4 regions of the Clostridium lamae genome follow, and region 2 is predicted to be linked to each of the others. Evidence: riboswitches for the same ligand, from Rfam matches in the RefSeq annotation. Region 2 holds a riboswitch; each other region holds the start of a gene.
What was found. Region 2 has a riboswitch for S-adenosylmethionine ahead of metK (methionine adenosyltransferase). Riboswitches for the same ligand answer to the same signal wherever they lie in the genome.

Region 1 (7,547 bases), on a different contig from region 2:
TTGATAAGTAAAATAAAAGCTTTACCACATAAAAAAATAATGTTGTTAGGTATAACAATATTATTAGTAGATATTATATTTTATCTGGTCATAAGTATTACCTACGAAATAGCTTCTAATATGCTTCTAAAACTCATTTACAATATTTTGTTTTTTATTGGTATGATGTTAATGGCTATAGCACATAAGAAAAAGGTGGAAGGTAAATAACATTAAATCAAATGGTTTGTAATGGAATTACTATAATTAAACTATTACGAATTAAGCAAGTAATTTTAATATATTTCATATAAAAAGGGAGGGATGAATTCTATCAGAGGAATAAAAGAAGTAATTGTTGGTACTGGAGCAATGTTTTGTGGAATATTAATCGAGGTTATAGCAACATTAGAAAAAACATTGTATTGGACTATTACTAATGGATTTTATCAACGTAATTTTATATATAATTTATCAATTCTATTAATTATAGTAGGGTTAATACTTATTGTTATAGGGTTTAGAAAAAAAGAAGTTTAATGAATATAAATATCAAGGAGTGTTATGATGAAAAAACTTATAGTTTGTTTATTATTTTCTACAATGCTTTTTACTGCGTGTTCAGTAAAAGAGGACACGAATTCTGAAATACTTTCAGATAATAAAGTCAATGGAACTATAAATGAGACTAATGTAGAGAAAGATAATGGTACAGAGGATAAGTTGAAAGTGAATGAAAATTTACATAACTCAGAAGAGGGGATAAAAGAGAATTCTTCAAGCGAAAACGTAAGTTCTAAGAAAAATGAATATTTAGAACGACTAAACCAATTAGAAGCTGAGCTAGATTCTTCATTAAAGAAAAAATATGATAGTGGAATAACTTTAGAAATGACTGAAGCGGCGTCAAAGGAATATGAGCAATGGGATTATATGCTTAATGATATATATTCATATTTAAGAGAAATACTAACTTCGGAAGAAATGGATAAACTTACAGAAGAACAGCTTAATTGGATTGCTTTAAGAGATAAAAAAGCAGAAGAAGCAGATAAGGAATTTGAAGGGGGAACTTTTGCTCCTGTAAATAAAATTTTAAGCTTAAAAACAACTACTAAAGAAAGATGCTATGAATTAGTTGAGTTATATATGAATTAATTAATTTACAATAAATATATATTGTGATTTGAAAGGATAAAAAAAATGGATAAGAATTTAATTATAGAAAAAACTAAAGAATTTGTTAAAAATAAATTATATGGAGAAGGAAGTGGCCATGATTGGTTCCATATAGAAAGAGTACATAACTTAGCTAAATATATAGCAGAAAAAGAAAATGCAGACTTTTTTATTGTTGAAATGACAGCGTTATTACATGATATTGATGACTGGAAATTTTCAAAGTCCAATGATAGTAATACCACAGTTACAGAGGATTTTCTTAATTCTATAGAGGTAGATCAGGAATCTATTGAATCAATAATAAAAATAATACAAACTATGTCTTATAAGGGTGGAGTTGTTGATTCAACCCAGCATACTCTTGAAGGTAAAATTGTTCAAGATGCAGATAGATTAGATGCTATAGGTGCTATAGGTATAGCTAGAACCTTTGCATATGGAGGACATAAAAATAGACCAATTTATGATCCATCAATAAAGCCTATGGACTTTAAAAATTTAAATGAAGTTAAAAATGCAGAGAACCATACAATAAATCATTTTTATGAAAAACTACTAAAATTAAAAGATTTGATGAATACAGATACAGCAAAGGAAATAGCAGAAAAAAGACATAAATTTATGGAAGACTTTTTAGAAGAGTTTTATAAGGAATGGAAGTTTAAGTAATGCACTTAAGTAATGAATAATGCATAATTAGTGAAATAACTCAGGCAAGCTGAGTTATAAATTTTTAAAGTTTTTCAATTTTTAAAATAAAATGCAGATTTGGCATACGTATTTTAAGGGTTGTTTGTTTTAAATATAAAAAAATTATATGTTTATTTTTATAAAATTTTGATATAATATAAATAAGAAAAGCTTAGTGCGTCAACACTAAGCAATCCTTAGAACGTTTATTTTGTTTTAGGGCTATTGGATTTAGATAATATCAACAAAATGGATGCTACTCTTTGCAGGACGGAGCATCTTTTTGTTTGCTTCTAATTTCAATATCAAGACCAATAAATTTTACTGAAATCTTTAAATAATGAATAAAAAGATTATGTTTTAAAACTAATGAAATTATATAAATAATAACAAAGCTTTTTATAATCAATTCTAGCATATCCAATACCACCCCCTAACTATGATGAGATATCACCAATAGTCCTAGGGAGATAAAATGTTCAAAACCCCCGTAGCCATCCTACTACGGACTTTTATCAATGCATAATTCATAATTGATAATGCATAATTGTTGAAATAATTCAGGCAGGCTGAATTATAAATTCCTTTGGAATTAATCCATAACTATTTCATTTTTTCATTTCGATTTTGCGAATGCAAAATAGAAATTTCATTCTTTCATTTTCTAAAACTCCGTAGGAGTTTTCTCATTAATTATGCATTGTGCATTACGCATTATGCATTTTAATTAAGCATTACGCATTATGCATTGTGCATTAATTTTAAGTTTGGGGTATAATATAGTAAAAGGGTGATAATTATGAAAGTGCTAGTAATGACTATAAATTTAAGAGCTGAGTGGGCTCATTCATTAAAAGAAAAAAGAATGATTGTTAGAAGTATAAGCCAAAAACTTAAAAATAAATTTAATATATCAGTAAATGAAGTAGATAATCAAGATTTACATAATTATATTACGATTGGGATATCAGGAATATGTGCTACTAATGCACAAGTGGATTCAACAGCAGAAAATATAATAAATTTTGTTGAAGATAATACTGATGCAGAGCTGATTAATATAAAAAAGGACGTTGTAATATTTTAAATTTTTCTACAATTGTTATTGACAAGCTTCTTTAATAAAGGTATATTAATATCAATAGAAAATTTAATAAACATTTCAATGTTTCTTATCAAGAGTGGTGGAGGGACTGGCCCTGTGAAACCCAGCAACCTTTAATAGGTGTGATAGGCTTAATTATTTTAGCCTAAATTACTCATATTAAGTTTGGTGCTAAATCCTGCAGCTTTTAAGCTGATAGATGAGAGAATAAATTAATAGGTCGTATTTTCGCGCACTAGAGAATTTATTCTCCAGTGCGTTTTTTATTATTTAGAAATTTATAATATCTAGCTGCTGTTTATTTAAGTTCTTAGGGGGGACATAAATGATTGAAATTAGAAATTTAACTAAAAAATTTAATGACGTAGAAGTTATTAAAAATGTTTCATTATCAATAGAAGAAGGGAAGATATATGGAATAATAGGTCATAGTGGAGCCGGAAAATCAACTTTACTTAGATGCATAAATGGACTTGAAAGTTATGAAGAGGGTTCAATAAATGTTATGGGAAAAGAAGTTAATGAGCTAAAGGGATATGAGTTAAGAGAGTTTAGAAAAAAACTAGGAATGATATTTCAGGGCTTTAACTTATTAAATAGAAAAACTGTATTTGATAATATAGCATTACCATTAGAGGTTTGGGGATTTGAAGAAGAATACAAAGAATATAAAGAAAAAATAGGAGATAAAAAAGCAATTAGTTATAGAAACTATAGAAAAAAAAGAATAAATGAAAGAGGAAATGAACTTTTAGATTTAGTAGGTCTTTCTGAAAAGGCAAAAGTAAAGCCAGCTAGTTTAAGTGGAGGCCAAAAGCAAAGAGTAGCAATAGCTAGAGCTTTGGCATTAGAGCCAAAAATATTACTTTGTGATGAAGCAACATCTGCCTTAGATCCTAAAATTACAAAGGATATATTATCACTTTTATCTAAAATAAATAAAGAATTAGGAATTACTATAGTAATAGTAACTCACCAAATGGAAGTAGTAAAAGAGGTTTGTGAAAAGGTTGCATTGATTGAAGGTGGAATTTTAAAGGCAGAAGGAAATTCAGAAGAATTATTCTTAAGACCAGGAGTATCTTTAAAGAAATTCCTTGGAGAAGAAGAGGAAGATATTTTACCTAGCAAGGGCATAAATATTAAATTATATTTCCCAAGTACATCTTCAGAAAATGCTCTTATAACAAAGATGGCAAGAGATTTAGATATGGACTTTTCAATAGTTTGGGGTAAACTTGAAAAGTTTAGAGAAGATATATTAGGTAATTTAGTAATTAATGTTGATGAGAAAGATAAGAACAAGGTTATAGCTTATCTTGAGAGAAAGGAAGTAGTATTGGAGGTGCTTAATTAATGTCAGAAATATTAATAGAAGGATTTAATAAAACAATAATAATGGTCTTTTTCTCAACACTATTTTCAGTAATATTGGGATTTATTCCAGCAATTGCATTAATAGTAACAGCACCAAATGGTTTAAAGCCTAATAAAGGAGTTTATAAGACTCTAGATACAATAATAAACATACTTAGGGGATTTCCATTTTTAATTTTAATGGTAGCAATAATGCCACTTACAAAATTAATAGTAGGAAAATCTATAGGAACTACAGCAGCAATAGTACCACTTACTATAGCAGCAGCACCTTTTGTAGCAAGAATTATAGAATCAGCTTTAAAAGAAGTTGATTCAGGAGTAGTAGAAGCAGCAAAATCCTTTGGAGCATCTAATACACAAATAATATTCAAAGTTATGCTTAAAGAAGCAGTGCCATCAATAATTTCAGGATTAACACTAACTATAATAAGCATAATTGGATATTCAGCTATGGCAGGAACAGTAGGAGCAGGAGGACTTGGTGACTTAGCAGTAAGATACGGTTATCAAAGATACCAAACAGATGTAATGATAGTAACAGTAATAATTTTAGTAGTAATTGTACAAGTTTTACAATCACTAGGAAATTACTTATATAAAAAATTATCACAATAAAAAAATGTAAAATGAAAAATGAAGAATGTAAAATTAATGAAGAAACTCCTTAAGGAGTTTCTGAAATAAAATATATTGTAGTAATTTGGAACAAGTTACATTTTAAATTCTACATTTTAGACTTTAGTAAGGTTTATAAGTTTTAAACTTTTAGATATAAATAAAAAATAAATAAAAAAAGTAAAGTGAAAATGTAAAATCAAGATAAAATTTCCTAATGAGTTTTGAAAAAATATTTATAGTAATTTGGAACAAATTACATCAACAATTCTACATTTTACATTCTACATTTTACATTAAATTAAGGGGGCATTATATATGAAAAGAAAATCAATTTTATCAATTTTATTAGCAGGGGCTTTAGTAATAGGCTTAGTAGGATGTGGAACAAAGGCAGATGATGCTGGTTCAGCAGCTGAAGATAAAACAATAACAATTGGGGTTAGTCCAGTTCCTCATAAGGAAATAGTGGAACAAATTAAACCAGATCTTGAAGCGGAAGGATACACAGTTAAGATAGTAGAGTTCACTGATTATGTAACACCTAACACTGCATTAGCTGAAGGAGAATTAGATGCTAACTATTTCCAACATATAGCATATTTAAATGAAACTAATGAAAGTAAGGGATTAGACTTAACTTATACAGCAGCTATTCATTTAGAACCATTGGCAGCATATTCAAAAACTCTTACTGATTTAAAGGATCTTAAAGATGGAGCAACTGTTGCAATACCAAATGACCCATCAAATGAAGCAAGAGCTTTAAGATTATTAGAAAAAGCAGGTTTAATTAAGTTAGGTGATGGAGAATTAGTAACTCCAAAGGATGTTACTGAAAATACTAAAAACTTAAAGTTTGAAGAATTAGAAGCAGCTCAATTACCAAGAGTTTTAGATGAAGTAGATATAGCAGTTATTAATGGAAACTATGCTCTTGAAGCAGGATTAAAACCATCTGAACAAGGGCTAGCAGTAGAAGATGCTAATGCAGAAGCTGCTAAAGATTATAGAAATATTTTAGCTGTTAAAAAAGGAAATGAAGAAAGTGAAAAGATTAAGGCTTTAACTAAGGCTTTAACTTCTGAAAAAGTTAAGAGTTTCATAGAAGAAAAATATAGTGATGGAACAGTAATTCCAGCATTCTAAAAGTTAATATAAAATTTTATATAGAAGATGAGATATTAAGATAAGAATTTACTTATAATATTTCATCTTCTATTAAATTTATAGAAATAAAGTTTAATTTGAAACATATGTATAATAAGGAATTATTAAGATAGGGATGGGGCAAATGAAAAAAATAAAAATATTATTATTAGCAATTTCTATAACTATTTTAGGGGGATGTGCTAGTAAAGATAAATTTATTATGGAAGAAAATATATTTAAGGAAGGTACATTAGATAAAATAAATAATGAAGAAGTGATTAAAAGTGAAAACAAAAGCCTTATAGAATTAATTGATGAAAAAATAAATGAAGTCTTAGGTGAGTATAGGAATAATGTATCTATTTATTTTAAAAATTTAAATACAAATGAAGAATATATCTTAAATGAAAACACTTATTATATGGCTGCCAGTACTAATAAAGTGCCATTATCTATGATGATATTAGATGAAGTTAATGATGGTGAAAAGTCATTAGATGATTTATTATATTTTAGTGAAGAAGATAGAGAAGAAGGCAGTGGTAGACTGTATTATTTAGATAATATTCCTAACCTTACAATAGATGATGCTATTTATTTATCTATTGTAGATTCTGATAATATAGCTAAAAATATGTTAACTAGAGCTTCAAAAACTAGTGTTACTGATTATATGAGATATATTACAGGAGATAGTAATATACCTTATGGTAATTATGCAACAGCAAAGCAACTTGGTATTTTATTAAATAATTTATATGAAAATCCAAATAATAATCCTTATTATGATACACTTATAGAGTATATGACTAAGACTATTTATCATGATAGATTGGATAAATATTTACCTTATGATAAAGTTGCTCATAAGATAGGAAATTACTACAGGTATTATCATGATATAGGAATAATTTATGGAGAAGATCCCTACATATTAGTTGTATTAACTAAGGATATTGGAGAGTTAAGCAGTGAATCCTTTGAAGATGGTGAAGAAGATGAACGATATCTGCTTGATTTGGGAGAGGAAGCTTGTGAATTAATAGCTAAGCTATCTAAAGAAATATATACAATAGTAGAAGAAAATAAGATATAGGTGAAGTAATGGAGAAATTATACTATAAAAATCAATATTTAAAGGAATTTGATGCAAAAGTAATAGAAGTGAATAAAGTTGATGATATTTATCATATAGTTTTAGATAAAACTGCCTTTTTCCCAGGGGGAGGAGGACAACAATCTGATTTAGGATACATAAATGGTAATGAAGTCTTAGAGGTTTATGAAAAAGATAAGTCAATTTATCATGTAGTTAAAGCCTCTTTTGAAGTTGGTGATATTGTATCTTGTATAATAGATTGGGATAGAAGACAAGATGGAATGCATCAGCATTTAGGTCAACATGTTTTATCAGGCTGCTTTTTTAAATTATTTAATGCTAATA
Region 2 (7,547 bases):
AGGATGGAGTTTATTAATATACTTCAATTTTTCTTCAATATTTAAAGCATGAATAGGTGATTGTAGTGTTCCGAATACTGGCAATGGAAGATTATTCTCTATTAAAAGACTGCCTACAAGTGGACCGAGACAGTCTCCGATACATTTATCAGTACCTACACAAATTATAATAGTATCATCTTTTTTATATTTTTTTATTTTATCAGCAATTTCCATGTAGGAATTATGATCATCATAGTGTATTTTATGCTTCACTAGAATTCACCTCCTGATTATACCAATATATGTTTTGAAACTTTTAATTATAATAAAATGTATAAAAAAACATAAAAAGGATAGTAATTTAATGTAGGAGGTGAAGCTTAATGAAAAAAGCTTTAGTTTATTTGTTCACTATAGTACTAGGTGCAAGTATACCAATATATTTCTTGCTTTTTTGGGAACCATTAAAGAGTGATGAAGTGTTAAGTAGTAATGCTATTAGTAATATTACAGATGAAGAGAGTGATGTAAATGGAAATGAGGAGTTAGTAAATAATTCAGTTGAGTCAGAAGTCTTCTTATTGAGACAAAAGGATACTTCTAATAGTTTACTAAACTACATTGATAGTGATAGAAATGAGAAATTAGATTCACTAATGAAGAAATTATCTACTTTAGATTTGATAAAGATAAATGACTATTTTTCTAATAAAGATGACATTGACAGAATCAGAAGAGGATTTGAATTAGCAAAGAAGAGGATGTCAGTATCTGATTATGAAGTATTTAAAAATATACTAGAAAATTATGTAGATTCAAGTGTTTTTGAATAAAATTAAATCTAATAAATATAAATACAATAAATATAACTTAAAAAGATATTAGAATTAAACGAGAGAAAATAAGAGAAAAATAGAAAGAAATAGGTATAATTTCGTTAAATGAGCTGAAATTACACTTGAAATTAAGAAATAATAAATATATACTAGTCATTGTCAGTTGAGCGAACGAAATTAACTTAACTGAAATTAAATAAATAATTTTATGGGGGAGTTCCCGAGTGGCCAAAGGGGGCAGACTGTAAATCTGTTACGTTTCGTTTCGATGGTTCGAATCCGTCCTCCCCCACCATTTAAAATTATTTAGAATATGCTGGCATGGCTCAACGGTAGAGCAGCTGACTTGTAATCAGCAGGTTGTAGGTTCGATTCCTATTGCCAGCTCCAAAAAAATGGGGGAGTTCCCGAGTGGCCAAAGGGGGCAGACTGTAAATCTGTTACGTTTCGTTTCGATGGTTCGAATCCGTCCTCCCCCACCATTTTTAATTTTTATTATGGAAGCATAGCTCAGCTGGGAGAGCATCTGCCTTACAAGCAGAGGGTCACAGGTTCGATCCCTGTTGTTTCCACCATATATATGCTGGCATGGCTCAACGGTAGAGCAGCTGACTTGTAATCAGCAGGTTGTAGGTTCGATTCCTATTGCCAGCTCCATAAATAAGGGGGAGTTCCCGAGTGGCCAAAGGGGGCAGACTGTAAATCTGTTACGTTTCGTTTCGATGGTTCGAATCCGTCCTCCCCCACCACAAAGGCAAGGATATTTATTATCACTTGTCTTTTATTTTTTTGCTCTTAAAAGTAAAATAAGATTAAAACATATAAATTAGATAAATTTTTTATCTATAATTATTGACTAGTAATAATAAAGGTGTTATAATCTGAAAAGTAAAATTTGATATTAGTTCTTATCAAGAGAGGCGGAGGGAAAAGGGCCCTGTGAAACCCGGCAACCTACTTCATTTATTTGAGTGTGGTGCCAATTCCTGCAATTTAATTTTGCAAGATAAGAAAGGTTATGATTTTTAACATCTCTTCTTATCGAGGAGATTTTTTTATTATATAAATTATTTTAGAATTAATATCAAATATAGAGAAAGGAGATATTAAGATGAAAAGATTATTTACTTCAGAATCAGTTACAGAAGGGCATCCAGATAAAATTTGTGACCAAATATCAGATGCTGTATTAGATAGTATTTTAGCAAAAGATCCTATGGCAAGAGTTGCATGTGAAACTGCTGTTACTACAGGAATGGTTTTAGTTATGGGAGAAATATCAACTAATTGTTATGTTGATATTCCGAAGTTAGTAAGAGAAACTGTTAAGGAAATCGGTTATGATAGAGCTAAATATGGGTTTGACTGTGAAACATGTTCAGTTTTAACTTCTATAGATGAACAATCAAGTGATATCGCTATGGGAGTAGATGAGGCATTAGAGTCAAGAGCTGGAGAAAAGGATAATGTTGAAGCGGTTGGAGCTGGAGACCAAGGTATGATGTTTGGTTTTGCAACTAATGAAACAGAAGAGTTTATGCCATTACCAATAGCTATGGCTCATAGATTATCAAGAAGATTATCAGAAGTTAGAAAAAATGGAACTTTATCATATTTAAGACCTGATGGAAAGACTCAAGTTACTGTTGAGTATGATGATAATAAAGTAGTAAGAATAGATACGATTGTTATATCAACACAACACAGTGAAGAGGTTTCTCAAGAACAAATTCAAAAAGATTTAATGGAACACGTAATAAAAGCTGTAGTTCCAGCTGAATTATTAGATGATAAAACTAAGTATTTCATAAATCCAACTGGAAGATTTGTTGTTGGTGGTCCACAAGGAGATAGTGGATTAACAGGAAGAAAGATAATAGTAGATACCTATGGTGGATATGGAAGACACGGTGGTGGTGCTTTCTCAGGAAAAGATCCAACTAAGGTTGATAGATCAGCGGCATATGCAGCTAGATGGGTTGCTAAAAACTTAGTTGCAGCAGGAATTGCTGATAAGTTAGAAATTCAATTAGCATATGCTATTGGTGTTGCTAAGCCAGTATCAATAGAAATAGAAACATTTGGAACAGGTAAGAAGTCAGAAGAAGAAATAGTATCAATTGTAGAAAAGGTATTTGATTTAAGACCAGGTGCTATAATTAGAGATTTAGACTTAAGAAGACCTATATATAAGCAAACTGCAGCTTATGGTCACTTTGGTAGAAATGATTTAAACCTTCCTTGGGAAGCATTAGATAAAGTAGAAGAAATAAAGAGATATCTATAAAAACTAGATATAAAATAGAAAAGACACTTTGTGTACTATATTTGAGTATGCAAAGTGTTTTTTATTATAAATATTTCAAATAAAAGTACTGTCTCACAATGTAAAATGACTAATTAAAAAAGAAACTACACTAGGATTTTATAAAAAATATATATTTTAAGTAATTCGTTTCGAATTACATCAACAATTCCACATTCTACATTTTACATTCTAAATTCAAAAAAGGAGCCACTAAGCAGCTCCTTTATTCTATACTAATACTTTTCCGCCAACTATTACATTTTTAATATTAATATCTTCATCAAATAATACTAAATCTGCATCATAGCCTTCTTTTATAAGGCCCTTTCTATCTTCAACTTTACAATGTCTTGCAGCATTATAACTAGCCATTTTAACAGCTTCATATAATGGAAGACCAACATTTTTATATACGTTCTTAACGGCCTTATCTAAAGTAAGGATTGATCCAGCTAAGCTTCCACTTAATAATCTTGCAGCACCATCTTTTACTACAACATCTTGGCCTCCTAAAGCATACATTCCATCAGGCATTGCACAAGCCATCATAGCATCAGTAACTAAAAGAACTTTATCAGATGTCTTTTGTTTGTAAGCTATTCTAAGAGAAGGATAAGATACGTGTATTCCATCTGATATAGTCTCAGTTGTAATATCACTATCAAATATTGCACCTACAACACCAGGTTCTCTATGAGAGAAAGGTGTCATGGCATTGAAAAGATGTGTTGAATGCCCACAACCACATTTAATTCCTTCCATAGCCTCATCATAAGTTGCTTTAGTATGTCCTATAGAGCAAACTATTCCTTTTTGGGATAATTCTTTAATTAATTCCTTAGCACCAGGAACTTCTGGAGCAATTGTAATTGAAACAACAGCATCTCCAGCATCTCCAACCATTGCATTATAATTTTCTAATGTTGGTGGAATTAGATAATTTGGATTTTGAGCACCGATTGCTTTTGGACTAATGAATGGACCTTCAAGATGAGCACCTAATACTATAGCTCCATCAGTTCCATTTTCTTTAGCTTCTTTTATTACTTCCATTGACTTTCTAATATCTTCTACAGCAACAGTCATAGTAGTTGGTGTGAAAGATGTAGTTCCATATTTAACGATTACTTTTGAAATTTCATTAATAGCTTCAAATGTTCCGTCCATTGTATCATGACCGCCAGCACCATGAATATGAACATCTATAAAACCTGGTGATAAATATAAACCATCAGCGTCTATTACATCCTTCTCATCAAAATTAGTTGGATTTATTTCTTTTATTTTTCCATTCTCAACTAAGACAGAACCTTTTTCTATCTTGTTAAGATATATAATATTACAATTTTTAATAAGCATATAAACACCTCCATAATTCCTACAATACTAATTATAGCATACTAAAAAACAATAGGATTAAAAAATATATAATCTTTATTATGTATTAGTTAAGATATATTATATAATAAAAATAGTAGTTAATAAAATATTTTTAGATTTGGAGAATGTAACATGGAAGATTGTATAAATGGAATAGTTGAATCTATTGTATTTAAAAGTGATGATACAGGATATGTAGTAACTAAAATAAGAATAGAAAAAGAAGTAGTAAATGCAGTTGGAGTAGTTCCTTTTATAAAAGAAGGTCAACATGTTAAGCTAAAAGGTCAATGGATAATTCATAAGCAATTTGGACGACAATTTAATATTGAAGAATATGAAGAAATACTACCAAATTCTACAAAGGGTATAGAAAGATATTTGGCCACTGGAATAATAAGAGGAATAGGGCCAATTACAGCTAAAAGATTAGTAGAAAGATTTAAAGAGAAAACTTTAGAGATTTTAGATACAGATATAGATAAAATAAAAGGTGTAGAAGGAATAGGTGAAAAGAAGTTTGAGATTATAAAGGAATCCTATTTAGAGCAAAGGGATTTAAAGGACATAGTAATGTTTTTCCAAGGTCATGGAATGAGTACAAATCAATGTATAAAGATTTATAAGACTTTTGGACCGAATGCCAAAGAAATAATTTTAGAAAATCCATATATACTTTCTGATGAAATTAGTGGTATTGGTTTTATTACTGCTGATAGAATCGCAAAGAGTCTGGGGATTGAGCCAACTTCTCCTTTTAGAATCCAAAGTGGAATCAGATATATATTAAATCAATTTTCTGCTTCTGGAAATACTTATATGCCAAAGGATGATTTAGTTAAAGAAGCAAGTAAAATATTAGGGGCTTCAGCTGAAATGGTTAATGAAAGCTTATATAATTTATCTGTAGATTCTAAAATAAAGGTAGAAAAGATAGATGGGGTAGATTCTGTTTTTGCATTGCCGTATTATTATTGTGAATTAGGTGTAACTAATAGAATTATAACTCTAAGTATGGAGAATTTTAGAAATATAAATTCTGATATTGAATTTGAAATAGGTGTTTTTGAAAAAAAATATAATATAACTTTTGCACCTTCGCAAAGAGAGGCAATAATAGGTGCTTTTGATAATGGGATAGAAATAATTACAGGAGGCCCTGGGACAGGTAAGACTACTATAATAAAAGCTATAATAGAAATATATGAAAATAATAATATGAAGGTAGTGTTAGGAGCTCCTACTGGTAGAGCTGCAAAAAGAATGACTGAATCTACAGGAAGAGAAGCCAAGACAATACATAGATTACTCGAAATGGGAGTAAGTGATGAAGGTAAATCTTATTATAAATTAGGAGAAAGTGAACCTTTAGAAGCTGATGTTATTATAATAGATGAGGCATCTATGATAGATATAATGTTAATGCATACTTTACTTAAAGCTATAAAATTAGGAACTAGATTAATTATAGTTGGTGATGTAGATCAACTTCCTTCAGTAGGTGCTGGAAATGTATTGAAAGACTTGATTGAGAGTAAGTTTATAAAAGTTGTTAGATTAAGAGATATATTCAGACAAGGAAAAGAAAGTTTAATAGTAACTAATGCGCATAAGATTAATAATAGTGAAATGCCAATATTAAATAGAAAAGATGGAGATTTTTTCTTTGAAAATAAGGAAGATGTTAACGAAATACTTAATACTATAATAGATTTAATAAATAGAAGGCTTCCTAAGTTTAATACTAGTTGGGATAAGTATAGAGATATTCAAATATTAACTCCTACTAGAAAAGGAATACTTGGAGTTCAGAATTTAAATAATGAATTACAAAATATATTAAATCCTAAGTCGCCAAGTAAAAAAGAAAAAGAATTAAAAGAAGTCACCTTTAGAGAAGGTGATAAAGTAATGCAAATCAAAAACAATTATTCATTGAAGTGGGTTAGAATTAATGGTAATGGAGATAATGAAGGGGTAGGAGTATTTAATGGAGATATGGGTTTTATAGAGAGTATTAATGATGAAGAGAAAACCCTAACTGTTATATTTGATGATGAAAGAAAAGTTATTTATGATTATATATATCTAGATGAGCTAGAGTTAGCTTATGCAATAACTATTCATAAAAGTCAGGGTAGTGAATTTAAAGTTATAATTACTCCAGCATTTATGGGATCACCACTATTAATGAATAAAAATTTATTATATACTGCAATAACGAGAGCAAAAGAGTTGGTAGTTGTTGTAGGAATTCCGAAAGCATTACAATATATGATTACTAATGATAGAAGTATAAATAGATATTCCTCTTTAAAAAATAGGATTGTAGATATAACTAGTAATGAAATATTCAGTGAATAGGAGAAATTCAATGTTAGATAGTAGGTTAATAAACTTGAAAGAATTTAATAATTGTGTCTCTAAAATCAATAAGTGGTATAACAAGCAATCAAAAATACTAAGCATAACAACCAATCCATATAATACAACATTAATTTTTATCAATATTATAAAGGAATTAATTAAAGAGAATAAAAAGATCCTATATATATGGAATGGAGAAGAATGTAATAATGAAATATTAAGAGAGTTAAAAAAAGAGAATATAGATTTTAACTATTCTTGTAATAAATGTGAGGATGGGACTGAAAATTTAGTTTTTATAAATTTTGAAATGATAAAAGATATAAAATATAACTATGATCTCTGTATTATTGATGATATAAGCAAGTATTCTAAAATGTCTAAGGAAGAAATAAGGGGTGGAATAGAATATCTATATATTTATTCTAAAAGAATAATATCTTATTCAATAGACAGGATTATAAATATGGGAACATCTATTGAGATTAGTGATTTAGTAAGAAATAAGGTTTTTATAGAACCAAGAATAATAACAACTAGAGTAAAGCTAGATGAAGATATGCCCTATACTCTATATGATTACCTAATGTGGTTTAGGAACAATAAAAGAAGGGTAATAATTTATGTTCCTACAGAAGAAAAAACTAATAAGGTATATAATTACTACTCTAATG
Region 3 (7,547 bases), on a different contig from region 2:
AATTCCTACAGAAACTCTTATTAAGTCTTTAGTTACTCCTGTTGAAATCATATCTTCTTCTGATAGCTGCCTATGAGTTGTACTTGCTGGATGTAATAAAGTTGTTCTAACATCACCTAAATGTACTACCAATTTAGCTAAATTTAATTCATCAATAAGTTTTTTAGCAGCTTCTACTCCTCCTTTAATTCCAAAAGTTAATATTCCTGATGCTCCTTTTGGTAGATATTCACGTGCTACTTCATAATCTTTTTGAGTTTCTAGTAAAGGATAGCTTACCCAATTAACCTTTGGATGCTGTTGTAAGTACTTAGCTAAAGCTAAAGCATTACTACTATGTCTTTCCATTCTTAAATGAAGAGTTTCTAATCCTAAGTTAGTTAAAAATGCATTAAATGGACTCATTGTACTTCCAAAATCTCTTAACAAAGTAACTCTTAACTTAACTATATAAGCAGATTCACCAAATGTATCTACATATTGCAACCCATGATAGCTCTCATCTGGTTCAACTAAGCAATCAAACCTTCCATTATTCCAATTAAAATTACCACCATCTACTATAATTCCACCTAAAGCTACTGAATGTCCATCTGCATATTTACTTGTAGAATGAATTACTACATTAGCTCCATATTCAAATGGGTTTAATAGATATGAAGTTGCTACTGTATTATCAACAATCAATGGTATTTGTGCTTCTTTAGCTGCACTTGCAAATTTTTTTAAATCTAAAACATTTAATCCTGGATTTCCTATGGTTTCTCCAAATAATAATCTTGTATTTGGTTTAACCTTACTTAATATTTCTTCTTTACTTATATCTGGACTAATAAATGTTGTTTCGATTCCTAATCTTTTTAAAGTTGTTGAAAAAAGATTGAAGGTTCCCCCATATATAGTTGAAGTAGATATTATATGATCTCCAGCTTCACATATATTTAATACTGCTAATACTGATGCTGCTTGTCCAGAAGAAACGGCAACTGCTCCTACCCCACCTTCTAATTTAGTGAACTTTTCTTCTAAATAACTTACTGTTGGATTACTTATTCTGGAATATAAATGACCACTTTCTTTTAAATCAAATAAATTTGCTACTTGGTCTGCATTTTCAAAATTGTATGATGTACTTTGGAATAGTGGTGCGGCTATTGGATTTCCTGGTGTTGGATTGTATCCCCCTTTTATACATATTGTTTCTTTACTCCATTTTTTATTGCTCATAAAAAATCCCCCTTAATTATTATTTTTTTATATTAGGTCCTTTTATACAATTTGTAATTTTAAGTAAAATAAAAAGGCTATTTCTCCATCAAAAATATAGAGAAATAGCCTATACACACAATATAAAATTGGCATAAAAAACTCTCTCTTATCTCTCATAAAATAAATTTTTATGCAGGATTTAGCACAATTCTGATTTATAATAATCAGCTGTTGCTAGGCTTCACAGGGCCGGTCCCTCCGCCATTCTTGATAAAAGACTTATATCCGATTATTCACTTTTAATATATTATACACTTATTTCCATTATTAGTTCAATATGCAAATAAATTTATTATTAAGTTATAATCTAATTTTACTTTTTTAGTGAGTAGGGGGTTCCATTATTCAAGTTAAATAAAGTTTTTATATTATGTTTATATAAAACGCATTATTTCTTCAGCACTCTTTCTATTAGTTGGAACTGCTTCGCCATCTGGATATCCATAAACGATAAGAGCTGCTACTGTTTCTTCCTCAGGTAAATTTATAATTTTAGCAATTGAATCTTCATTTATTACTCCCATTATACAGGTTCCAATCCCTTTAGCATGTGCTGCTAAACAGAATGTTTGACATGCTATACCTGCATCAAATACTTCCCAAGTATTCTCATTTGAGCTTTCAATACCATATTGCTCTGATTTCCCACTTTTTCCTTTTACAAAGCTTAGTACTGCAACACCTTTTGCATTTTTTAAAGTATCCATATTATAAACAAATCCTTTAACTGCATCATTTGCAAACTTTTGAATAATCTCTTCATTGTCAATTAACGTATATCTAGCTATTTGAAAATTTACCCATGATGGAGCCCATCTAGCTATATCTACTATTTCTTTCATAACTTCTCTATCTACTTTTTCATTTTTAAATTTTCTTACACTTCTTCTCTCTTTTATCATTGTTATTGCATCCATTCTAAATACCTCTTTCCTTAAATTTATTAATTCATATTTTCATAATATAATAATTTACTCATTTATATACGCATATCTTTATATCTATTTTTACCATATTAGGTTTAAAATATATATTTACAAGCCTTGTTATGTAGATTAATCTATACTATAATTATAAACATAACAAACTATAATGCAAGAATGCACTTTTTAGGTATATACTACCTTAAAAGATAGTAAGGAGTAATAAAATGGATTCAAATTGTAATATTACATTTACTTGCCCAATAGAAGCGCCAATTTATCTTATTGGTGGAAAATACAAAGCCATTATACTTTGGCACTTAATGGGCAAAACTTTAAGATATAGCGAATTGCATAAATTAATGCCAAAAGCAACTGACAAAATGCTTACACAACAGTTACGAGACTTAGAAAAAGACAAGATAATTAATAGAATTGTTTATCCTGTTGTACCTCCTAAAACAGAATACTCATTAACTGAATTTGGAAAAAGCCTTATTCCTATTCTTAATGCATTGTGTATTTGGGGAGAATCTTATTTGGAAAACAACAATTCTACTAATTCAAATGTCTCTCTTTAATTTACCCATATTTAATATTTTTTATATTAGGTCCTTTTATACAATTTGTAATTTTAAGTAAAATAAAAAGGCTATTTCTCCCTCAAAAAATATAGAGAAATAGCCTACACAATATAAAATTGTCATAAAATCCCTATCTCTTATTTGTATCAGTACCAATTTAATCTTATTTTTCTGCATCAATCTTCTTGATAGTATCTTCACGAATGGCTTGTCTTAATAGTCTAAGATAATCAGAAAAAGCTACCTTATCATCAGCATATGTTAGATTAAGGTCAAATTCTTTTGGAATCCATGTAGACAAGTCAGAAATATTATGTTGAATTAATGCTTCAAGAGAATCAATAGCCTTATAGATCTTTGCTTCTATAGTTTCACGTTCTGCCATTTCTTTGTAAAGTTCTCTCATTTCTATTGCGTAGCTTTCTGGAAGTGAATTAACCCAGCTATACAATAATTCTTCCTCTGTTTTTTCATGAATTTGATTTTTATCAAAAGTCGGAATATCTCCAGTGAAGCATTCACCTAAATCGTGAATTATACACATTCTAATAACCTTATCCATATCTACTTCTTGAAACTCATCTCTCATAAAGAAAGCCATCAGAATCATCATCCAGCTATGTTCTGCTACGCTCTCATGTCTCCCCTTTGCTGTATAACAATGTCTAATCGTATCTTTTAATCTTTCAGCAACTAATAAGGTGTCTAATAATTTTCTTACTTCCATTTTTTATTATCTCCTTTTCATAATTATCACATTATAGAATTAGTTTAATATACGTTACTGTTATCCCTCACATTTCTTGTGATGAATTATCTTTAGTTAGAATAGCAAATATTATCCTTCCAATTAACTTTCTTTAATGGCCTCTTCAATGTATAATAATGCAATTGTCATTGAATCTATTATTTTTTTAAATCTTGTATATGTTCCACTTCCTTCTTTTGCATTACTAATGCCACTTTTACTTTTATTAATAATAGAAGTAATCTGAGCTACTGATTTTATTAATTCTTCTTTTTTATAATCATGTCTTTCATTTGTTATTAATGCTTTTGATATATATAATGCTTTTATACGATTTTTATTAAGTGATAACTGTGGTGAACCTTCTTTTAATTTAGGTTGTATTTTTTCACAATTAATAATTGAAGAGTTAATCATATTTAGAGTATCTTCTATTTGTTTATTAGTAAATTTGTTCATATATATTCCTCCTTATTTACTTTTTTACTTATTAAACTTATAATTACAATATAATTATATAACATTAATGCACTTATAAACTTTTTATAAAAAAACTACTAATTATTAAGGTTTATACTATATATACATTATATATGTATTTAAACTTTAAATTTATCAAGGAGCTAAAATGGAATATAGACCAATAGATATAGCTAAAAAGTTAAATATAAGTACCTCAACTCTTAGAGTCTATGAGGATATGGAAATAATACCTCCAGTGAATAGAACTGATTCTGGATATAGAGTATATACTGAAGTCCATTTACAATATTTTATATGTATTCGAAAAATGATAAATGGATATACTTTGTCTTTTATTAAAGAATTATTAACAGAATATATGAGAGGTAATATTGATAAATCATTATGGATGATTACTAAATCACAAGCTGACTTATACAGCGAGAAAATAAGATTAGAAAAAGTTTCAATACTCCTAAAAAAATATATAAATACTGAAAATATTCATAAGAAAGTAAATTTAAAAAAGCTAATTACAATAAAAGAAATGAGTGAAATTACAAATATAAGTAGTAACACAATCCGGTATTGGGAAGATATTGGACTACTTAGTTCAACTAGAGGTATTAATAATAATTACAGATTCTTTAGTGAAGGTGAAGTTAAAAAAGCACTAGTCATACATGCTTTGAAATACTCCTTAAAACTAAAATACAATTTTTATCATATGAAACTTCTTAAAAAGGAATATGAAAATTTTATATGTAATGAGTCAAATATTAATAACTTAGTGGAAAGCATTAACCTTTATTTAGATAAGGTTAATTCAGAAATGATACAGGCAATAGTAGCATTTCAAGAGCTACTAAAAAAAGGACTTATTATATCATAGCTTTTATAATATATAGAAAATTTATGTTTATTTAAGGGTTCACAAAATTAATATTTGTGAACCCTTAAAAATAGTAATAAATAATTTATTTATTTTTATATCTATCTTCGTTGTCCTTATAGTTATCCTTTATCTCTATCTTATTATTGCAGTTAATTTTATTAAAATTCTCCATACGTAGCTTAAACCAATACTGTTTAAAATCATCATCCATATTAGGATCAGGATATTCGAAGAATTTACTGCATGGTAATTCACTACATTGTGAACAGTTATGATACCCCTTTTCTGCTGAGCATTTAAAATAAGCACAAGTATTATCCTTTGAATAAATCTCATACCAAATAGGTTTACCATTTCTATTACGGCAGCCGTCACAGACTACTCCATAGTCTTCACAATTTCCACAATAAGTTCCACATGGATTAATGATTAATTTTTCTTCTTCTGATAATCCTATACATTCTTCATCTTTTAAGACAAACTGCTTGTTATCTTTACTAAACTCTTCTTTTATTTTGGAGTAATCAAGCTTTGAACTTTTTATATTCTCTTTTTCTCTATTACACAAATGAATCGCCCTCTCAATTTAATTTCTATTTTTCAGCGCTAATTTCATATTTTACATGCGAAAAAGCACACTAATATCTAGTGTGCTTTAAATTTTATATCACAAAGAGATTAGTTATGAGAGTATCAAAGTAATCTCTTTAGATAAAGCAAGAGTTTAAGCTTTGACAGATACGATATGAAATTAGTTAATTAGGACCTCCCTTAATTCACTTGCTCTCATAACACATCCCCCTTTCATTCATAATTCTAAAAATAGAATTAAAAAATTTATAGTATAACAAAATTCTATTTTGTTATATTTTACCATTTATTACCTCGATTATCAATTCATATTTTTAAGACTCTGTATTATTGTAAATACACTATTTATACTTATAAAAATAGTCTTAGCAAAGATAAATCAATAGTTAAGACTAAAAATCTTATTTAGAAGAAGCCCTTTCTAACATTCGCTCGAAGAATTGTACTCTGTGTAACTTCAACCTACTAAAACAAGTTTTTGGGTGTCACTTATGATACGGTTCACAGTAGCATGTACAACGTAGGCTTTTTTTATTTATTGCTTGAAAAATAAGATATAAATATAAGCTTACACTAATTGAGGTAATCCATGTTACATACTTTATTGCAAATTCATTGTTAAAGATAACTGTGATTATAAAATATTAAATATACTTAGACATGTGTATATCAGTATTCTTAAAACCAACCTTCTCATATAAGCCAATAGCTCTCTTGTTATGTGCAAATACATGTAATGATACTTTACTTATTTTATGTTTCTTTGCTTCATCTTCAAGTGCTATCATCGATTGAGTGCCATATCCTTTACCACGAAACTCTTCAAGAATTACAAAATCAAATATAAAGGCAGTCTTACCGATTAGGTTTTCACTAAACTCAAGCCATAAGTAACCTACCTTGATATTTTTAGCATTATCAAAAATTGAATAAAGATACTGTTTTTCTGTCTCAATATCATTTGGAAGTAATTTTTCAAATGATTCTTCCGATAGTTTATATGCTTCGTCTTCTGTCCAAGTACCTGCTCTAACTTTTTCAATTGCATATGCATTAACTGCAATTGAGATATAGTGGTCAAAATCAGACTTGGTCATTTTTTCTAATTTTACTATAACAATCACCTCTTCTTACAGTATTATAATAATATTTGTAAATATTATTACAAAATTTATCTGTTCTATTAAGTCATGGGAAAAGTTGTTTCTTACTAAATAACACCTCCTTATGTCTTTCATTTAAGCTCCTACCCTCTATAACTCATTGTTTAAATTTAATTTTATACTATATCTAACCTTTACATAATTAAGAATAGCTATCATTCATATGTTTCTTAAGCTTTTCTAAACATCTTAAAAAGTCATCTATATCTCTATCTTCCATATTTAATATGGAATTAAATAAAAATTTACTGCTTGCCTGTTTATCTATTGAATCGATTAAACTTCTTCCTTTCTCTGTTAGACAAACTCTACTTATTCGCTTATCATTCCTATCCTTTATTCTCTTTACAAGTCCCTTGTTTTCAAGTCTAGTTATTTTTTCAGACATTGTATTTTGCGAATTATCAACATTCCTTGCTATTTCACCAATAGTAGGAGCTTTTTCCTCATCATTAACATGTAGCATAAGATCATCTAATTCTATTAATAAATGAAACTGCTCTAAACTCAAATCATATTTCTGAGCCAATTCATGATACTTTTTATGTATAATAGTATCTATATCATTTTTATATTGTACTATCATTTCTATTTTTTCTTCTTTATTCATACTGACCACCTTTGTATCGTATAGCGATTATTTCGTTATACGATATATAATACCATTTCCTATTGCATTGTCAAGAAAATTATGAAGCACTATACTTTCTATATCTTTCTTGTTCTTTATGGTTACCTTATTTATAATTAATTGTAGTAAAGTTTTCTTATCTTCTACAACTGTGATTTCTAGTAACTTGTTAAAGTTACTCAGTGTCTTCTTTACCACCTCGTACGGTATGATTACTGAATCATTGCTATCTAATTCCTTTTGTATCTGTATTCTACGTTTTTATTGAACATCTATTTGAG
Region 4 (7,547 bases), on a different contig from region 2:
ACGTGATGGTGTCACATTAAGTATGCCATTAATTATTATCGGTTCTTTATTTCTTGTAATATCAAGTTTTCCTATCGATGCTTGGAAAACTTGGTTAACTGACGTAGGAATTAAAGCTTACTTATCTAAAGGAGTAGACAGTAGCTTTGGATTAATGGGTTTAATAGCTAGCTTTGGAATTGCTAATAGTTTAGCACGTCAGCATAAAGTTGATGGTATTTCAGCAGGTGTTATAGCCTTATCATCTTTCGTTGTAGTTACACCTTTTTTGACTTCTGATGCAGGAGCAGGAATTCCAGTTGCATATATGGGTAGTAAAGGCTTATTTATGGCTATGATTATCGCCATTTTTTCTGCTTTAATATTCAAGTGGTTTATACAACATAATATTCAAATTAAATTGCCAGAGGCTGTACCCCCTGCAGTTTCAAGAAGCTTCAGTGCTTTAATTCCAGGTGCAGCTATTATAACTTTATGGTTAGTTTTATTTGCAGTTCTTGATAAGATTGGAGTTACTAATATTCATGCTCTACTAGGAAAAATTTTAGGAGGGCCACTATCATTATTAACAAATAATATTTTCGGAATACTTGTATCAATTCTATTAAATAGTTTATTCTGGTTTGTTGGTATCCATGGAGGAAATGTCGTAAATAGTATGATAAGTCCATTGTGGCTAATTAATTCAGATGCAAATCGTTTAATATTCCAAGCTGATAAATTTGCAGAACTACCTAATATTATTACTAAAGAGTTTATGGACAACTTTGTATATATGGGAGGTGGGGGAGCAACACTTGGTCTAGTAATAGTAATCACTATTATCGCTAGAAGTAAGAAATCTAGTAAGCTTAGTAAAGCTATGGCACCACTAACTTTAACACCAGGTCTTTTCAATATTAATGAACCAGCAATTTTCGGTATTCCAATTGTTATGAATATTTCATTCTTAATTCCATTTATTTTAGCACCAATGGCAAATGCAATAATTTCATATGTAGCAATGGCAACTGGACTAGTAGCTAAAACAGTAGGTATTGCTGTTTCATGGACTATGCCACCAATTATTAGTGGATTCCTTACAACGGGAGGTAAAATTAGTGGTGCAGTTCTTCAATTAGTATGTATATTGGTTGATGTCATAATATATTGGTTCTTCTATAAAACAGTTGAGAAGCAAAACTTAGTATTAGAAGCAGAAGAAATGGAAGCTGATGAGATAAATACTAGCTTAATGAGCTAAAAATTAAAAGTCAGAGATATTTTGGAGGAGTAGTTATGGGAAAAAGATTAATAAGTGCAAATGCTTCGGAGATATTGCAAATGACCGCAGCAGAATTAAAACAAAGTATTAAAGCAAGTGAAGGTAGAACCATTCTTTCTGAGAATGTAGCACCAAGAGAATCTTTTATAGGAGATATTACAAATTCTGAAATTGCTAGAGCTTTTGGAGCTGATTTAATACTACTTAATGGAGTAGATGTTTTGAATCCCAACGTTTTCGGATTACAAGGTAAAGAAGAATCTTTTCTTGAAGAGCTACACAGATTAGTAGGTCGTCCAATAGGAGTGAACTTGGAGCCTGTTGATTTAGATGCAGATATGCAAGAAAATCGTAGAACAATCAGCGAAGGTAGACAAGCCAATCTTGAAACAATTCAACAAATAGAGAAGCTAGGTTTGGATTTTGTTTGCTTTACTGGTAATCCTGGTACAGGTGTAACCAATTCTGAAATAGAAAAAACAATTAAATTAGCTAAAGATAATTTTTCAGGGTTAATTATTGCTGGTAAAATGCATGCTGCAGGTGTTGATGAACCAGTAGCAGATATAAAATCTATAAAAGGTTTCATTGAGGCGGGTGCAGATGTTATTTTAGTTCCAGCAGTTGGAACAGTACCTGGATTTGATGATGCAGATTTAAAAGAGGTTGTAAAAGTTGCACATAGTAATGGAGCACTTGTACTTACTGCAATAGGCACTAGTCAAGAAAGTTCAGATGAAGATACTATTAAACAAATTGCAATTCGCAATAAAATTTGTGGAGCTGATATTCAACATATTGGAGATGCAGGATATGGTGGGGTTGCTCCTTTTGAAAATATTTTTGCGATGAGTAAGGCAATACGTGGTGTTCGTCATACAGTATCAATGATTGCTAGATCAATTAATCGTTAATTATTAATAAAAAGAGATAAAGTAGAGGTGGGTTAAAATTTTGACCTACCTCTACTTTATATAAGCCCTTAGTAGAATGATATTAGTTCTACTAAGGGTAATAATTTATTTACTATTATTTTAGTAGAGCAACGATAACTATTTATCATTAATTCTAAACTAAGTGTATCCAAGTATCTTCAAAAATCATTTAGTAATTACAAAAGTATTAAAAATATATATATTATTTTAAAATATTAATTATTATTTAATAAAAAATATTGACAATTATACATTTAATGATTATTATAATAATAATTAATTTTTGGAAAAGTATAAAAAGTGAATATAGAAAGTAAATTCTTATCAAGAGAGGCGGAGGGACTGGCCCTATGATACCCGACAACCGATACTTAGTACACGGTGTTAATTCCTACAAAGCAGTAGCTTTGAAAGATAATAAGGTGGTGCGCAATTTTTACATTAGTTTAAAGTAAGCTACTTTCTTTTTGAAAGTAGCTTTTTTATACAATAAAAGCTGTTTTCAAAATAACAAAATCTATAGATACAAAGTCTTATTTAATAAAGTTTAAGAAAAGGCATAAGCTTAGAGGCTAGAAGTATTACGAAGAGTGACTAAAGAGGAGGTAAGATAATTGAGTGAAGAAAATAATAATGAATATATACTTCAGGTTCAGAATTTAAAAAAATGGTACCCCATTAAGAAAGGTATTTTCTCGAGGGCAACGGGAAATATAAAAGCAGTTGATGGAGTATCATTTAATATAAAACCTGGTGAAACTCTTGGAATAGTAGGTGAGTCTGGATGCGGAAAGTCTACACTAGGAAAAACATTAATAAGATCTATTGAGCCTACTTCTGGAAGGGTCATTTTCGACGGACAAGATATAACAAAACTTAATAAAAGGAAATTAAAAATTGCCAGGAAGAAGATGAAGTTAATATTTTATGATCCTTATGATTCTCTAAATCCTAGGATTACTGTCAAGGATATTATTGCTGAGCGAATAGATATTCAAAAGACTTATAAAACTAGTGAAGAGAGAGATAAAAAAATCGAAGAAGTAATGAAGAGGGTAGGATTAAATAAAGAGTGTATGAATGCGTATGCTAATGAATTTTCAGGTGGACAAAGACTGAGAATAAGGATTGCAAGAGCTATGATTTTAGATCCAAAGCTAGTTATATGTGATGAGACTGTATTTGCATTAGATGTATCAGTTCAAACTAAAATCATTGACCTTTTAAAAGAGCTTCAAAAAGAAAAGGGGGTAGCTTATATTTTTATATCCAATAACTTAAGTGTTGTAGAGCATATTGCAGATAGGGTGGCTGTAATGTACCTTGGTAAAATTGTAGAGATATCTGGTAAAAAAGAGCTGTATAGAAATCCTAAGCATCCTTATACAAAAGCTTTATTATCTGCAATTCCAAAGATTGATGGAGCTTCAGAAGAGGATTTAGATGATGAAAAGGTTATGCTTTTAGAAGGAGATATACCTAGTCCAGCCAATCCACCAAAAGGATGTAGATTCAATACAAGGTGTCCTAGTGCAAAAGAAATTTGTTTTTTAGAAGAGCCAGAATTAAAGATAGTAGAAGATGATCATTTATGTGCCTGTCATTTTGAAGGGATAGGACATATTATACAAATAGTATAGAAGAAGGATTAAAGAAAGCATCAAAAAATGCAGGTTTAGAATATCAATTAGAAGTTTATGCAGCAGGATAAACAGATGCATCTACAATTCAACCAGAAAGAGGGGGAATTGCTTCAGGGGGAATATGCTATGCAACAAGATATGTTCATAGCTATGAAGTAGCACCTATAGATGATATAGTTGAATGTGTTGAACTATTATATCATTACAGCAAAGAATTAGTTTAGTATTATAAAGCCCTTAGTAGAATTAGTTTTGGTTCTACTAAGGGCAATTTTTTTACTATAGAAATCGGATAAATATATAATATATTGATTCTAAATAATAGAACTAAACAAAGAAATTATAACAAAAAATATAAAGAGATTTAAAAAAAGAATAATTTATATCTATTTTTTTTAGTAAATATATTGACTACGATTTCAAAAGGTACTATTATAATATTAACAGGTTAACATGTTAAGTTATTAAGTTCTAGGGAGGAGGAGGGTAGGAGTTAAAATTACTATGAGATAATCTAAACACATTGTAGCTTAAAATAAAAAGTCTATTATATGTCTAAGCCCCGCAATACTATTAAAATAGGAAGAAATAATGACATTTTTATTTAGATGATGTGTGGATGAAGCATAACACATGAAAATGTGCATACTAGATATGTATTACTTAAGTAGATTAAAAGTATTTTTAGCATGAGGTGCTTATAGCTTTCTAAATTAACATATCTTATATGGTGATTTTAGATATGTGCATCTATAGGATAGCAACCAAAGTATACAATTATTCTTAGTTAAACTTGAAGCAGGGAATAATATAACCTATAATACTTATTATATTAACATGTTATATTATTAAGAGGTGAAATTATGGTTGCAAAATATGAGATTATAAAACAAGACATTATTCAGATGATTGAAGAAAAAAAGTTTAAGCCAGGGGATAAAATTTATTCTGAGGGAGAATTGAAGAAACTTTATGATGTAAGTAGTACAACTGTTGTTAGGGCTCTTCAAGATTTAGTTTTAAGTGGGTACCTTATTAGAAAACAAGGAGAAGGCACATATGTAAGGAAAAATTTCAAACATAGACGAGCTTTCTTTGATGAAGGAAGTCCATTAATTGAAGAGATAAAAAGAAAATATTCTGAGAGTAAAATAATTGAAAGTAAAAAAATGCTATTTGTTAAAGAAGTAAAAGATGAAGAAATTGCTAAGAGATTGAAAATAAGGTTAAATGAAACTTTAGTTCACTTTTGTAGAGTTAGTTATATTAATGAAACTCCATGGCAAATTCAAAACAGTTACATTCCTAAGAAGTATTTAAAGAATTTTGATTATAATAATCTAAAAGAAAATGATAGATTATCTGATGAGCTAAACAAAGCTTTAGGTGTAAACTTAATGACTTTACCTATGAAACAAAAAATTCAAATTGAATTTCCTATTTCAAAAAAGGATGTATGTGAAGCTCTAAAGATAGATGAAAAAACTCCAGTATATAAGGCTGAAAGAATATCTTATTATCCAGCTCAAACACCATTTGAATTCGCAAGAAGCTATGTACATTATAAATATTATTCTATAGAAATCCAAACTGAGGATAATGTCTAATAAAAAGAATAGACATTAAGGAGTTTTAAAATATGCGAAACATTATAAAAGAACCATTACTTCCTAGTGATAGTCGTTTGAATTATGGTTTTTTATCAAAGGAAACTGTTAAAGAAGCATTAGATACATGTATAAAGAAAATCGATAAAAATATTGAAATATTCGGAGCAGAGTTTCCTTGTCCAGCAACTAAAGATAATAGTTATGATTCTATGGATAACACAGAATGGACTAATGGATTTTGGACAGGAATATTATGGTTAGCATATGAATATTCAAATGACCCAAAATATAGAGATTTAGCAGAAAAGCATGTTGAATCATTTTATCATAGAATAGCAAACAATATTGAAGTTGATCATCATGATTTAGGTTTTCTTTATATACCTTCATGTATTAGTGCTTACAAATTAACAGGAAGTAAAATTGCATACGATGCGGCTATTATGGCTGCAGATAAGCTAATTAAACGTTACCAACCAGTAGGTGAATTTATACAAGCCTGGGGGGAGCTAGGTGCACGTGATAATTATAGATTAATAGTGGACTGTCTTTTAAATATACCATTATTATACTGGGCAACAGATGTAACTGGTGATGAAAAGTATCGAGATATTGCAAAGAAACATTTTAAAACAACAATAAACAATGCAATTAGAGATAATTCATCAGCATTTCATACATTTTACTTTGATCCAGAAACCGGAGAACCTATTGGAGGGAAGACTAGACAAGGATATTCTGACGATTCAAGCTGGGCAAGAGGACAAGCTTGGATAATATATGGAATAGCACTAAATTATTCTTATAATAATAATTCAGAAAATATTGAATTATTTGAAGCAGTATCAAATTATTTTATTAATAGATTACCAGAAGATTTAGTTTGTTATTGGGATTTAATTTTCAATGACGGTTCTAACCAATCAAGAGACTCATCTTCAGCAGCAATAGCAGTTTGTGGTTTTAATTTAATGGATAAATTTTTACCAGAAACAAATAATATGAAGAGTGAATATAGAAATATACAACATTCTATATTAGGTAGTTTAATAAAAAACTATACTGATGAATTAAGTGATGGTGCAACAGCGCTTATAAATCACGGAGTTTATTCATGGCATTCAGGTAAGGGTGTAGATGAGGGAAATATTTGGGGTGACTATTTCTATATGGAAGCCTTAATTAGATTCTATAAAGATTGGAAAATGTATTGGTAAAAAATTTAAAATGTTAGTTTCACGCTAATAGAGGAGGAAATATTATGGGAAATAAACCGAATATAAAGATGGTTCGTGTAGATGAAAGATTAATTCATGGACAAGGTCAAATATGGATCAAAAGCCTTGGGGCTAATTTAGTAATCGTTGCAAATGATAAAGTGTCAACAGATAAAATTCAACAAACTTTAATGCAATCAATTGCTCCAAAAGAAGTTGGAATGCGTTTCTGGTCAATTGATAAAACTAACGAGGTTATTTGGAAGGCAGCTCCACATCAAGTTATTTTTACTGTAGTTAAATCTTGTCAGGATGCATTAAGATTAGCTGAAGGTGGCTTTCCTATAGAAGAGTTGAATATAGGTAATATTCATGCTAGCGCAGGAAAAGAAAAAATTTCTCAATTTATTTATTTAGGAGAAGAAGACAAAGAAGCATTACGTATATTAAGAGATAAATATAAAGTAAAGTTTAATACTAAGACATCACCAGTATCAAGTGATGGGGTTCAATCAATAGAGGCTTTAAATAAAGTACTTTAATTAGGGGGAAGGAATTATGGATATATCAATAACTCAAGCTATTTTAATAGGCTTAATTACTGCATTTTGTTATGCAGGACAATTACTAGGTATTTATACAAACCGTTCATTAGTTATGTCATTCTTAGTTGGAATTGTCTTAGGAGATATTCCTACAGCATTAGCTTTTGGAGCTTTAGCTGAATTAGCATTCATGGGATTTGGTGTTGGTGCTGGTGGTACAGTTCCTCCAAACCAATTAGGACCTGGAATAGTAGGAACAATTATGGCTATTACTATGAAGAGCCAAGGTGTTACTCCTGAATCAGCTCTATCATTATCATTCCCATTTGCAGT

Region 1: linked by a shared signal. The riboswitch ahead of QK892_RS03370 (methionine ABC transporter ATP-binding protein) and the one ahead of metK (methionine adenosyltransferase) in region 2 are both predicted to bind S-adenosylmethionine.
Region 3: linked by a shared signal. The riboswitch ahead of QK892_RS07975 (O-acetylhomoserine aminocarboxypropyltransferase/cysteine synthase family protein) and the one ahead of metK (methionine adenosyltransferase) in region 2 are both predicted to bind S-adenosylmethionine.
Region 4: linked by a shared signal. The riboswitch ahead of QK892_RS06370 (ABC transporter ATP-binding protein) and the one ahead of metK (methionine adenosyltransferase) in region 2 are both predicted to bind S-adenosylmethionine.

The regions. Positions count from the first base shown of each region.
Region 1 covers NZ_JASCQJ010000004.1:46,591-54,137, reverse strand. Annotated here, with positions in the region: gene QK892_RS03400 (hypothetical protein) at 1-210, shown strand; gene QK892_RS03395 (hypothetical protein) at 304-519, shown strand; gene QK892_RS03390 (lysozyme inhibitor LprI family protein) at 547-1,137, shown strand; gene QK892_RS03385 (HD domain-containing protein) at 1,183-1,830, shown strand; gene QK892_RS03380 (hypothetical protein) at 2,108-2,275, opposite strand; gene QK892_RS03375 (DUF503 domain-containing protein) at 2,651-2,938, shown strand; SAM riboswitch class I at 3,021-3,162, shown strand; gene QK892_RS03370 (methionine ABC transporter ATP-binding protein) at 3,282-4,313, shown strand; gene QK892_RS03365 (methionine ABC transporter permease) at 4,313-4,951, shown strand; gene QK892_RS03360 (MetQ/NlpA family ABC transporter substrate-binding protein) at 5,270-6,100, shown strand; gene QK892_RS03355 (serine hydrolase) at 6,246-7,199, shown strand; gene QK892_RS03350 (alanyl-tRNA editing protein) at 7,208-7,547, shown strand, end outside.
Region 2 covers NZ_JASCQJ010000025.1:31,806-39,352, forward strand. Annotated here, with positions in the region: gene yyaC (spore protease YyaC) at 1-255, opposite strand, end outside; gene QK892_RS12270 (hypothetical protein) at 366-815, shown strand; tRNA gene QK892_RS12275 (tRNA-Tyr) at 1,029-1,113, shown strand; tRNA gene QK892_RS12280 (tRNA-Thr) at 1,134-1,208, shown strand; tRNA gene QK892_RS12285 (tRNA-Tyr) at 1,216-1,300, shown strand; tRNA gene QK892_RS12290 (tRNA-Val) at 1,318-1,393, shown strand; tRNA gene QK892_RS12295 (tRNA-Thr) at 1,401-1,475, shown strand; tRNA gene QK892_RS12300 (tRNA-Tyr) at 1,483-1,567, shown strand; SAM riboswitch class I at 1,724-1,831, shown strand; gene metK (methionine adenosyltransferase) at 1,930-3,105, shown strand; gene nagA (N-acetylglucosamine-6-phosphate deacetylase) at 3,355-4,485, opposite strand; gene recD2 (SF1B family DNA helicase RecD2) at 4,639-6,870, shown strand; gene QK892_RS12320 (hypothetical protein) at 6,881-7,547, shown strand, end outside.
Region 3 covers NZ_JASCQJ010000012.1:32,815-40,361, forward strand. Annotated here, with positions in the region: gene QK892_RS07975 (O-acetylhomoserine aminocarboxypropyltransferase/cysteine synthase family protein) at 1-1,227, opposite strand, end outside; SAM riboswitch class I at 1,373-1,486, opposite strand; gene QK892_RS07980 (nitroreductase family protein) at 1,644-2,186, opposite strand; gene QK892_RS07985 (winged helix-turn-helix transcriptional regulator) at 2,420-2,773, shown strand; gene QK892_RS07990 (HD domain-containing protein) at 2,940-3,503, opposite strand; gene QK892_RS07995 (hypothetical protein) at 3,627-3,983, opposite strand; gene QK892_RS08000 (MerR family DNA-binding transcriptional regulator) at 4,153-4,878, shown strand; gene QK892_RS08005 (DUF3795 domain-containing protein) at 4,964-5,449, opposite strand; gene QK892_RS08010 (GNAT family N-acetyltransferase) at 6,117-6,596, opposite strand; gene QK892_RS08015 (MarR family winged helix-turn-helix transcriptional regulator) at 6,778-7,245, opposite strand; gene QK892_RS08020 (hypothetical protein) at 7,528-7,547, opposite strand, start outside.
Region 4 covers NZ_JASCQJ010000008.1:94,420-101,966, reverse strand. Annotated here, with positions in the region: gene QK892_RS06380 (PTS sugar transporter subunit IIC) at 1-1,243, shown strand, start outside; gene QK892_RS06375 (DUF7916 family protein) at 1,279-2,178, shown strand; SAM riboswitch class I at 2,518-2,620, shown strand; gene QK892_RS06370 (ABC transporter ATP-binding protein) at 2,814-3,839, shown strand; partial or broken gene QK892_RS18415 (hypothetical protein) at 3,923-4,066, shown strand; gene QK892_RS06365 (GntR family transcriptional regulator) at 4,706-5,449, shown strand; gene QK892_RS06360 (glycoside hydrolase family 88 protein) at 5,482-6,669, shown strand; gene QK892_RS06355 (PTS sugar transporter subunit IIB) at 6,714-7,211, shown strand; gene QK892_RS06350 (PTS mannose/fructose/sorbose/N-acetylgalactosamine transporter subunit IIC) at 7,228-7,547, shown strand, end outside.